DNA from 3 places in the Clostridioides sp. ES-W-0016-02 genome. Region 2 is predicted to be linked to each of the others. Evidence: a T-box and tRNA genes for the amino acid it is inferred to sense, from the RefSeq annotation. Region 2 holds a T-box; the other regions hold tRNA genes.
The links. A T-box is a leader RNA that pairs with one kind of tRNA and senses whether it is charged. The one in region 2 lies ahead of metG (methionine--tRNA ligase), so its partner is inferred to be a tRNA-Met.
Positions count from the first base shown of each region.

Region 1: it encodes a tRNA-Met, which carries the amino acid that the T-box ahead of metG (methionine--tRNA ligase) is inferred to sense. The anticodon was not compared.
Region 3: it encodes a tRNA-Met, which carries the amino acid that the T-box ahead of metG (methionine--tRNA ligase) is inferred to sense. The anticodon was not compared.

Region 1 covers NZ_CP061361.1:33,946-37,188, reverse strand. Annotated here, with positions in the region: tRNA gene IC758_RS00275 (tRNA-Cys) at 1-4, opposite strand, end outside; tRNA gene IC758_RS00270 (tRNA-Lys) at 12-87, opposite strand; tRNA gene IC758_RS00265 (tRNA-His) at 96-172, opposite strand; tRNA gene IC758_RS00260 (tRNA-Pro) at 181-257, opposite strand; tRNA gene IC758_RS00255 (tRNA-Ile) at 277-353, opposite strand; tRNA gene IC758_RS00250 (tRNA-Met) at 368-441, opposite strand; tRNA gene IC758_RS00245 (tRNA-Phe) at 449-524, opposite strand; tRNA gene IC758_RS00240 (tRNA-Ser) at 528-616, opposite strand; tRNA gene IC758_RS00235 (tRNA-Lys) at 623-686, opposite strand; tRNA gene IC758_RS00230 (tRNA-Gln) at 710-785, opposite strand; tRNA gene IC758_RS00225 (tRNA-Arg) at 793-869, opposite strand; tRNA gene IC758_RS00220 (tRNA-Leu) at 900-983, opposite strand; tRNA gene IC758_RS00215 (tRNA-Tyr) at 993-1,077, opposite strand; tRNA gene IC758_RS00210 (tRNA-Thr) at 1,092-1,166, opposite strand; tRNA gene IC758_RS00205 (tRNA-Asp) at 1,185-1,261, opposite strand; tRNA gene IC758_RS00200 (tRNA-Val) at 1,267-1,342, opposite strand; tRNA gene IC758_RS00195 (tRNA-Gly) at 1,351-1,424, opposite strand; tRNA gene IC758_RS00190 (tRNA-Glu) at 1,441-1,515, opposite strand; tRNA gene IC758_RS00185 (tRNA-Met) at 1,523-1,598, opposite strand; tRNA gene IC758_RS00180 (tRNA-Leu) at 1,614-1,699, opposite strand; tRNA gene IC758_RS00175 (tRNA-Asn) at 1,706-1,780, opposite strand; rRNA gene rrf (5S ribosomal RNA) at 1,787-1,903, opposite strand; rRNA gene IC758_RS00165 (23S ribosomal RNA) at 2,087-3,243, opposite strand, start outside.
Region 2 covers NZ_CP061361.1:4,035,246-4,038,488, forward strand. Annotated here, with positions in the region: gene metG (methionine--tRNA ligase) at 1-1,270, opposite strand, end outside; T-box leader at 1,353-1,601, opposite strand; gene IC758_RS18690 (spore maturation protein) at 1,667-2,188, opposite strand; gene IC758_RS18695 (nucleoside recognition domain-containing protein) at 2,204-2,788, opposite strand; gene IC758_RS18700 (nicotinate phosphoribosyltransferase) at 2,920-3,243, shown strand, end outside.
Region 3 covers NZ_CP061361.1:37,275-40,517, forward strand. Annotated here, with positions in the region: tRNA gene IC758_RS00280 (tRNA-Asn) at 1-65, shown strand, start outside; tRNA gene IC758_RS00285 (tRNA-Leu) at 71-156, shown strand; tRNA gene IC758_RS00290 (tRNA-Met) at 173-248, shown strand; tRNA gene IC758_RS00295 (tRNA-Glu) at 256-330, shown strand; tRNA gene IC758_RS00300 (tRNA-Gly) at 348-421, shown strand; tRNA gene IC758_RS00305 (tRNA-Val) at 428-503, shown strand; tRNA gene IC758_RS00310 (tRNA-Asp) at 509-585, shown strand; tRNA gene IC758_RS00315 (tRNA-Thr) at 604-678, shown strand; tRNA gene IC758_RS00320 (tRNA-Tyr) at 693-777, shown strand; tRNA gene IC758_RS00325 (tRNA-Leu) at 787-870, shown strand; tRNA gene IC758_RS00330 (tRNA-Gly) at 894-968, shown strand; tRNA gene IC758_RS00335 (tRNA-Arg) at 992-1,068, shown strand; tRNA gene IC758_RS00340 (tRNA-Gln) at 1,078-1,153, shown strand; tRNA gene IC758_RS00345 (tRNA-Lys) at 1,165-1,240, shown strand; tRNA gene IC758_RS00350 (tRNA-Ser) at 1,243-1,331, shown strand; tRNA gene IC758_RS00355 (tRNA-Phe) at 1,335-1,410, shown strand; tRNA gene IC758_RS00360 (tRNA-Met) at 1,418-1,491, shown strand; tRNA gene IC758_RS00365 (tRNA-Ile) at 1,507-1,583, shown strand; tRNA gene IC758_RS00370 (tRNA-His) at 1,605-1,681, shown strand; tRNA gene IC758_RS00375 (tRNA-Lys) at 1,690-1,765, shown strand; tRNA gene IC758_RS00380 (tRNA-Cys) at 1,773-1,846, shown strand; tRNA gene IC758_RS00385 (tRNA-Arg) at 1,854-1,930, shown strand; tRNA gene IC758_RS00390 (tRNA-Val) at 1,943-2,018, shown strand; gene IC758_RS00395 (hypothetical protein) at 2,093-2,506, shown strand; gene IC758_RS00400 (pyruvate carboxylase) at 2,810-3,243, shown strand, end outside.

The DNA.
Region 1 (3,243 bases), 190 kb from region 2:
CGCCGCCTTTTTGGTGATCTATCCGCGACTCGAACGCGGGACACCCTGATTAAAAGTCAGGTGCTCTACCGACTGAGCTAATAGACCATATTAGTTGGGGTGGATAATGAGAGTCGAACTCACGACCTCCAGAGCCACAATCTGGCGCTCTAACCAACTGAGCTATACCCACCATTATATTGGTCGAGGTGAAGGGACTCGAACCCCCGGCCCCATGGTCCCAAACCATGTGCGCTACCAAACTGCGCTACACCTCGAAATTTTATTAATTTAATGTGGTGGGCCATCAGGGACTCGAACCCCAGACCTACCGGTTATGAGCCGGGCGCTCTAACCAACTGAGCTAATGGCCCACATTAAATTTTAGTAGCGGTAATAGGAGTCGAACCTATGACCTTTCGGGTATGAACCGAACGCTCTAGCCAACTAAGCTATACCGCCATATTCTTGGTGCCCAGAGGCGGAATCGAACCACCGACACGGGGATTTTCAGTCCCCTGCTCTACCGACTGAGCTATCTGGGCATTTGGCGGAGAGGGTGGGATTCGAACCCACGGCCCCTTTCGAAGTCACTGGTTTTCAAGACCAGCTCCTTAAACCACTCGGACACCTCTCCATATTCTACTTCCAATGATCGAACTCGGGACACCCTGATTAAGAGTCAGGTGCTCTGCCAGCTGAGCTAATGAACCTTAACTTTAATATTTAATGGCTGGGGATGCAGGACTTGAACCTACGCATACATGAGTCAAAGTCATGTGCCTTACCGACTTGGCTAATCCCCAATATATGTGGTGAGCGCACAGGGATTCGAACCCCGGACACACGCCTTAGAAGGGCGTTGCTCTATCCAGCTGAGCTATGCACCCACAATAAATATGTATAAATTAAATAAAAAATGGTGCGGATGAAGGGAGTCGAACCCCCACGCCAATGGCGCTAGATCCTAAGTCTAGTGCGTCTGCCAATTCCGCCACATCCGCGCATTTTTTTGGTGGAGGATGGTGGATTCGAACCACCGAAGTCGATGACAACAGATTTACAGTCTGCCCCCTTTGGCCGCTCGGGAAATCCTCCGTATTAATTTTACATGGAGCTGGTGATAGGAATCGAACCTACAACCTGCTGATTACAAGTCAGCTGCTCTACCGTTGAGCCACACCAGCATTTTTTATATTTTATTTTGGCGACCTGGAAGGGGTTCGAACCCTCGACCTCCAGCGTGACAGGCTGGCATTCTAACCAACTGAACTACCAGGCCGCAAATGGTGGGACCAGCAGGGCTCGAACCTGCGACCCCCTGCTTGTAAGGCAGGTGCTCTCCCAGCTGAGCTATGATCCCATTTTTTTTGGAGCGGGTGAAGGGGATCGAACCCTCACAGCTGGCTTGGAAGGCCAGAACTCTACCATTGAGCTACACCCGCTTATTTAATTTTTTTTTGGTGACTCGTAGGGGAATTGAACCCCTGTTACCGCCGTGAAAGGGCGGTGTCTTAACCTCTTGACCAACGAGCCATTTTAATGGTTGCGGAGGCAGGACTCGAACCTACGACCTTCGGGTTATGAGCCCGACGAGCTGCCAACTGCTCCACTCCGCGATATTGTTTTATAAGTGCCGAAGACCGGAATCGAACCGGTACGAGAGGTAAGTCCCGCAGGATTTTAAGTCCTGTGCGTCTGCCAGTTCCGCCACTTCGGCTTTTTTTGGCTCCAAGGGTGGGGCTCGAACCCACAGCCTACCGGTTAACAGCCGGTTGCTCCACCGTTGAGCTACCTTGGAATATTTACGTGGCTATGTCCTACTCTCCCAGGCAGTTTCCCACCAAGTACCATCAGCGCTAAAGAGCTTAACTTCTGTGTTCGGAATGGGAACAGGTGTATCCTCTTTGCTATTATAACCACATATTGCCTATTTATAAGACAAGTATTATATTAACATCTTTATTTTTAAATGTCAATACTTTTAAAGTACTAAATAATAATAGTTTTTTATTAAATATCTTCTATTAATTGAAGTTAGTACTTTACATAGAGTTAACACTCTAAAAACTACATATATATTTTAATCAATGAACATCAAATAATATTGGTCAAGTCCTCGACCTATTAGTATCGATAAGCTAAATACATTGCTGCACTTACACCTTCGACCTATCAACCAGATAGTCTTTCTGGGGTCTTACCCTTGCGGTGGGAAATCTTATCTTGAAGTTGGCTTCGCGCTTAGATGCTTTCAGCGCTTATCCATTCCGTACATAGCTACCCAGCCATGCCCTTGGCAGAACAACTGGTACACCAGAGGTACGTCCATCCCGGTCCTCTCGTACTAAGGACAGGTCTCCTCAAATTTCCTACGCCTGCGACGGATAGGGACCGAACTGTCTCACGACGTTCTGAACCCAGCTCGCGTACCACTTTAATGGGCGAACAGCCCAACCCTTGGGACCTACTACAGCCCCAGGATGTGATGAGCCGACATCGAGGTGCCAAACCTCCCCGTCGATGTGGACTCTTGGGGGAGATAAGCCTGTTATCCCCAGGGTAGCTTTTATCCGTTGAGCGATGGCCCTTCCACGCAGAACCACCGGATCACTAAGTCCGATTTTCATCCTTGCTCGACCTGTATGTCTTGCAATCAAGCTCTCTTTTGCCTTTACACTCTACGTACGATTTCCGACCGTACTGAGAGAACCTTTGAGCGCCTCCGTTACCTTTTGGGAGGCGACCGCCCCAGTCAAACTGCCCACCTGACAGTGTCCCAAGACCAGATTCATGGCCTATGGTTAGAGTCCCAGTACTACAAGGGTGGTATCCCAAGGATGGCTCCGCCAAAACTGGCGTCCTGGTTTCAAAGCCTCCCACCTATCCTGTACATGTAGTACCAAGACCCAATGTCAAGCTACAGTAAAGCTCCATGGGGTCTTTCCGTCCTGTCGCAGGTATCCGGCATCTTCACCGGAATTACAATTTCACCGAGTCTGTTGTTGAGACAGTGCCCAAATCGTTACGCCTTTCGTGCGGGTCGGAACTTACCCGACAAGGAATTTCGCTACCTTAGGACCGTTATAGTTACGGCCGCCGTTTACTGGGGCTTAAGTTCACTGCTTCGATTACTCTAACAGATCCCCTTAACCTTCCAGCACCGGGCAGGCGTCAGCTCCTATACATCGTCTTGCGACTTAGCAGAAACCTATGTTTTTGGTAAACAGTCGCTTGGGCCTATTCTCTGCGGCCACCGTATGG
Region 2 (3,243 bases):
TATATTTATTAGTTCTTCTAACTAGTTTCCATACACTCTCTAATGCTTCATGGAATTGCATTTTATCCATTTCAGCCTCAAAATTTTCTCTAGTTGATACAGCTTGCTCTTTTAAATCAGCATCAAAATCAGTTGAAGTTTTTACTGTTGGTATTATACCACCGTTGTATTTTTCAACCATTGCTACAGTTCTACTTACTAAGTTTCCTAAATCATTTGCTAGGTCATAATTTATTCTTGTTACAAAATTTCTATGAGTATAACTTCCATCTTGACCAAATGCAAACTCTCTTAATAAGAAATATTTAAGAGTATCTATTCCATATCTTTCTATTATTGGCTCTGGATAAACAACATTACCCTTTGATTTACTCATTTTATCATCAGCAAACAATATCCATCCATGACCAAATACTTGTTTTGGAACTTCTAAACCTAAAGCCATTAAAAGTGCTGGCCATATTATTGTATGGAATCTCACTATCTCTTTACCTACTATTTGAACATTTGCAGGCCAATATTTTTTAAATTCTTCATCATTATCTGTCATATATCCTAATGCTGTTATATAGTTACATAAAGCATCTACCCATACATAAATTACATGCTTTTCATCAAAAGGAACTTTTATTCCCCAGTCAAAAGTTGTTCTTGTTACACTTAAATCTTCCAGCCCTTTATCTAAGAAATTTGCCACCATTTCATTTTTTCTAGCAGCTGGGAAACAGAAACTATCGTCTTTAAATAACTCTTTTAATCTATCTTCATATTTAGATAATCTAAAGAAATAAGATTCTTCTTTTACTAAGTATGTTTCTCTTCCACAATCAGGACATTTGTTTCCTTCTAATAACTGTGATTCTGTCCAGAAACTCTCACAAGGAGTACAATATCTACCTTCATACTCTCCTTTGTATATATCACCTTGTTCATATAACTTAGTAAATATTTTTTGTATTATATCTGTATGTCTTTTTTCTGTTGTTCTTATAAAATCGTCATAAGATATATCCATAGTATTCCATAATGCTTTTATATCTTTTATCATTCCATCAAGGTATTCTATTTCTGACATTCCTTGTTCTATTGCTTTCTTTTGTATTTTTTCACCATGTTCATCTGTTCCTGTCAAAAACTTTACATCATATCCACAGAAACGTTTAAATCTAGCTATTGTATCTGCAGCTACTGTTGAGTAAGTATGACCTATGTGTAATCCTCCACTTGGATAGTATATTGGTGTTGTTACATAAAAACTCGGTTTGCTCATATTACTTACCTCCTAATTTTTTATCGTTCATAATTATATATATTTCATTTAAAATAATAAAAAATCGCCTCCTATGATTTAACATAGGGGCGAGATTATTCACGGTACCACCCTAATTCATCTATAACGATTATGTTTCACATGAAATGTAGAAATTAACTTTATAGATACCTTAGTAGACTATAACGTGCCTAACCGTTTTACCTTAGCATATATGCTCAGATAAAAAGCTCCAAGACCATCTTCAATAAATCTTTTTACACTAGCTTTCACCTAACCTAGCTCTCTGATAGAAAAAATCCTTATCTACTCTTCTTTTCATAGCTTATAATTCATATTACAATTTATTTCTATATAATCACTATATTATAAAATTTTTCCCACATTGTCAACAAATTATACAAATATTACATAGCAAATAAAAACTGCTGCTATAACTCCTGCAACATGACTAATCATAGCGCATGACAATGTATGTCTAGTATTTTTTATCTTTAAACTCCCATAATAGATTGCCATTGTATAAAAAATAGTCTCAGAAGAGCCTACAATTGTAGCACCCATTTTTTCTACTAAACTGCCTATTCCAACTCTATGTGCAAGTTCGCTATACATTCCCAAGGCACCACTTCCAGATAAAGGTTTTACACTTATTAAACCTATTAATTCTTTTGGTATACTCATCATATTTGCTATTGGTGTAAATAACCATTCTAACATATCAAGGCCTTTACCAGTTTTAAATATTCCTATTGCTAAAAATATACCTATTATATAAGGTAAAATATCCCATGCAGCCTTTAAACCATCAATTGCCCCTTTTACAAAACTATCATATACATCTATTTTTTTATATTTACCATAAACTACTATGTACAAAATTATTACTGGTATAAGTAAGTTTGAAAATACTTCCATATATCTACATCCCCTTTATCTATATCTTCTTTGAAAAAATTTACATGTTATTATTGCTATTGCTGTAGATATTATGGTTGCAAATAAAGTTGTAAAAATTATTTCACTTGGGTTTTGAGCTCCCATATCCATTCTTAATTTAATTATAGTAAATGGAATTATCTGTATAGATGATATGTTTATTACCATAAACATAATCATATCATTGGTAGCTGTATCTTTTTTGTTATTTAAAGTCTGAAGCTCACTCATTGCTTTTAAGCCAAATGCTGTTGCACCATTACCAGCACCCAACATGTTCAAGGCAATATTCATAACTATATAAGACATTGCTTTGTGACCTTTTGGAATAGAAGGAAACAATCTTCTCATTATAGGATTTAATTTCTGACCTATTTTTTCAATCAAGCCTGACTCTTTTGCAATATTCATTATACCCATCCAGAGTGCCATAATACCAGCTAGACTTATTGCAAATTCTATACCTTTTGATGTTTCACTCAATATAACTTTATTTAATTCTCCCATATTTTTAGAAATCAAACTTCCTATTATTCCTATTGATACCATGTAAAACCATATTTTTCCTATTATAATCAACCTCCTCTTTAAATAATTTTATGATAGTTAGGTAATACTTTATACTTGAAAGTTGTACTATATTATGTTTTAGTATAAGTGTGGGAGTTTTTATAATTTTTAATATTTAATAATAATTAAGGAGAGAAATAATGAGAAATCTAACACTTCTTACTGATTTATATCAGCTTACTATGTTAAATGGCTATTTTGAAAAAAATATTCACGAAGACATTGTTGTATTCGATATGTTTTTTAGAAAAAACGCTTGTGATGGAGGGTATACTATAGTTTGTGGTATTGATCAGGTTGTTGAATACATAGATAACCTTCATTTTTCAGATGAAGATTTGGAGTACTTAAAAAGCTTAAATTTATTTTCTGACAAGTTTTTAAAATTTTTGAAAGAGTTTAAGTTTACAGGAGATATTTATGCTGTTGAAGAAGGGACTATAATGTTCCCTAATGAGCCATTG
Region 3 (3,243 bases), 190 kb from region 2:
CTCAACGGTGGAGCAACCGGCTGTTAACCGGTAGGCTGTGGGTTCGAGCCCCACCCTTGGAGCCAAAAAAGCCGAAGTGGCGGAACTGGCAGACGCACAGGACTTAAAATCCTGCGGGACTTACCTCTCGTACCGGTTCGATTCCGGTCTTCGGCACTTTATAAAATAATATCGCGGAGTGGAGCAGTTGGCAGCTCGTCGGGCTCATAACCCGAAGGTCGTAGGTTCGAGTCCTGCCTCCGCAACCATTAAAATGGCTCGTTGGTCAAGAGGTTAAGACACCGCCCTTTCACGGCGGTAACAGGGGTTCAATTCCCCTACGAGTCACCAAAAAAACAATTAAATAAGCGGGTGTAGCTCAATGGTAGAGTTCTGGCCTTCCAAGCCAGCTGTGAGGGTTCGATCCCCTTCACCCGCTCCAAAAAATGGGATCATAGCTCAGCTGGGAGAGCACCTGCCTTACAAGCAGGGGGTCGCAGGTTCGAGCCCTGCTGGTCCCACCATTTGCGGCCTGGTAGTTCAGTTGGTTAGAATGCCAGCCTGTCACGCTGGAGGTCGAGGGTTCGAACCCCTTCCAGGTCGCCAAAATAAAATATAAAAAATGCTGGTGTGGCTCAACGGTAGAGCAGCTGACTTGTAATCAGCAGGTTGTAGGTTCGATTCCTATCACCAGCTCCATGTAAAATTAATACGGAGGATTTCCCGAGCGGCCAAAGGGGGCAGACTGTAAATCTGTTGTCATCGACTTCGGTGGTTCGAATCCACCATCCTCCACCAAAAAAATGCGCGGATGTGGCGGAATTGGCAGACGCACTAGACTTAGGATCTAGCGCCATTGGCGTGGGGGTTCGACTCCCTTCATCCGCACCATTTTTATTTAATTTAATAAACGAGCGGGAATAGTTCAGTGGTAGAGCGCAACCTTGCCAAGGTTGAAGTCGCGAGTTCGAATCTCGTTTCCCGCTCCAAATTTATGTTTATATTGCAATGTGGGTGCATAGCTCAGCTGGATAGAGCAACGCCCTTCTAAGGCGTGTGTCCGGGGTTCGAATCCCTGTGCGCTCACCACATATATATTGGGGATTAGCCAAGTCGGTAAGGCACATGACTTTGACTCATGTATGCGTAGGTTCGAGTCCTGCATCCCCAGCCAAATAAAAATATGGTCTATTAGCTCAGTCGGTAGAGCACCTGACTTTTAATCAGGGTGTCCCGCGTTCGAGTCGCGGATAGATCACCAATGGAGAGGTGTCCGAGTGGTTTAAGGAGCTGGTCTTGAAAACCAGTGACTTCGAAAGGGGCCGTGGGTTCGAATCCCACCCTCTCCGCCAAATGCCCAGATAGCTCAGTCGGTAGAGCAGGGGACTGAAAATCCCCGTGTCGGTGGTTCGATTCCGCCTCTGGGCACCAAGAATATGGCGGTATAGCTTAGTTGGCTAGAGCGTTCGGTTCATACCCGAAAGGTCATAGGTTCGACTCCTATTACCGCTACTAAAAATTTAATGTGGGCCATTAGCTCAGTTGGTTAGAGCGCCCGGCTCATAACCGGTAGGTCTGGGGTTCGAGTCCCTGATGGCCCACCACATTAAATTTGAAGATATATGGTGGGTATAGCTCAGTTGGTTAGAGCGCCAGATTGTGGCTCTGGAGGTCGTGAGTTCGACTCTCATTATCCACCCCAACTAATATGGTCTATTAGCTCAGTCGGTAGAGCACCTGACTTTTAATCAGGGTGTCCCGCGTTCGAGTCGCGGATAGATCACCAAAAAGGTGGCGACATAGCCAAGTGGTAAGGCAGTGGACTGCAACTCCTTGATCCCCAGTTCGAATCTGGGTGTCGCCTCCAATAAAATGCGCTCATAGCTCAACTGGATAGAGTGTCTGACTACGAATCAGAAGGTTAGGGGTTCGAGTCCCTTTGGGCGCACCATATAAATATCGAGGGATTATAGCTCAGCTGGGAGAGCACCTGCCTTACAAGCAGGGGGTCACAGGTTCGAGCCCTGTTAATCCCACCAGTGCAAACCTCTAGTAATTTTACTAGAGGTTTTATTTTTGATTAAAAAAGATTTATATTTAGGAGGTAAAAAGTTTGTATATAATTATAGGAAATGAAATAGTTGATAGTGAAGAACTTAAAATAATAATAGATAAGAATAGTAAGTTCAAAGTTGAAAAGGATTTGAGTAAAAGCACAAAAAGAGAGGACATAATAGCTTATCAATTAAGTATAAATATGGATTATTTAGATACTATTATAAGTGAGCAAGATGAATATATCACCTTATCTGATGAGGAAAAATTTGATGAATATATGACTTTATCTGATGAACTTGCACTAGGTTTAGAAGAACTTATGCCAAAGTACACAATAATAAATGCTAGAGCATATAAATTAGATGAGGTAGAAGGAGTAGTAAAAATAATACTAGTTATAGCATATGCAGATTTAGGTCATCTAAAACTTTCTGATGTAATAAAACGTTTGTTAAGACAGATAGATTAAGATATGAACTATATTGAGAAAAGTATGTGAAATATTACGTAAAGATGAAAATAATTATGTAAACAGAGAAAAAAATAGTATAAAATAAGGTCAATTGTAGAAATTTTCACACAAGTTTGTCTGAAATCCCATAAAAAACCCCTTAATTTTAGTGAGGTAAATTGAGTTTATACAGTCTAAAAATTATATATATTTATAAATTTATCTTATTAATTAAGGAACTTGCTTAAACATCTTCAAAAATAAAGTATTTTAGTCTATAATCTTTAATATTACACAAACAATAAAGGAGAAGAATAGAGTATGCTTAAAAAGTTTAATAAAATACTAGTAGCTAATAGAGGCGAAATAGCTATAAGAATATTTAGAGCCTGTTCAGAATTGGGGATAAAAAGTGTTGGTATATATAGTAAAGAAGATAAATACGGATTATTTAGAACAAAAGCAGATGAATCATATTTAATAGGGGAAGGCAAAGGTCCAATAGATGCATACTTAGATATGGATGGAATAATAGACTTAGCAAAGAGAAAAAAAGTTGACGCTATACATCCAGGATATGGTTTTCTAGCAGAAAATGCAGAATTTGCTCGTAAATGTGAAGAAAATGGAATTACTTTTATAGGCCCATCATCTAAAGTAATGAATATGATGGGGGATAAGATAAACTCTAAAAAAATTGCAAAAGAAGTTAATGTTCAAACTATACCAGGGGTGGAAAAAGCAATAAGAAGTAC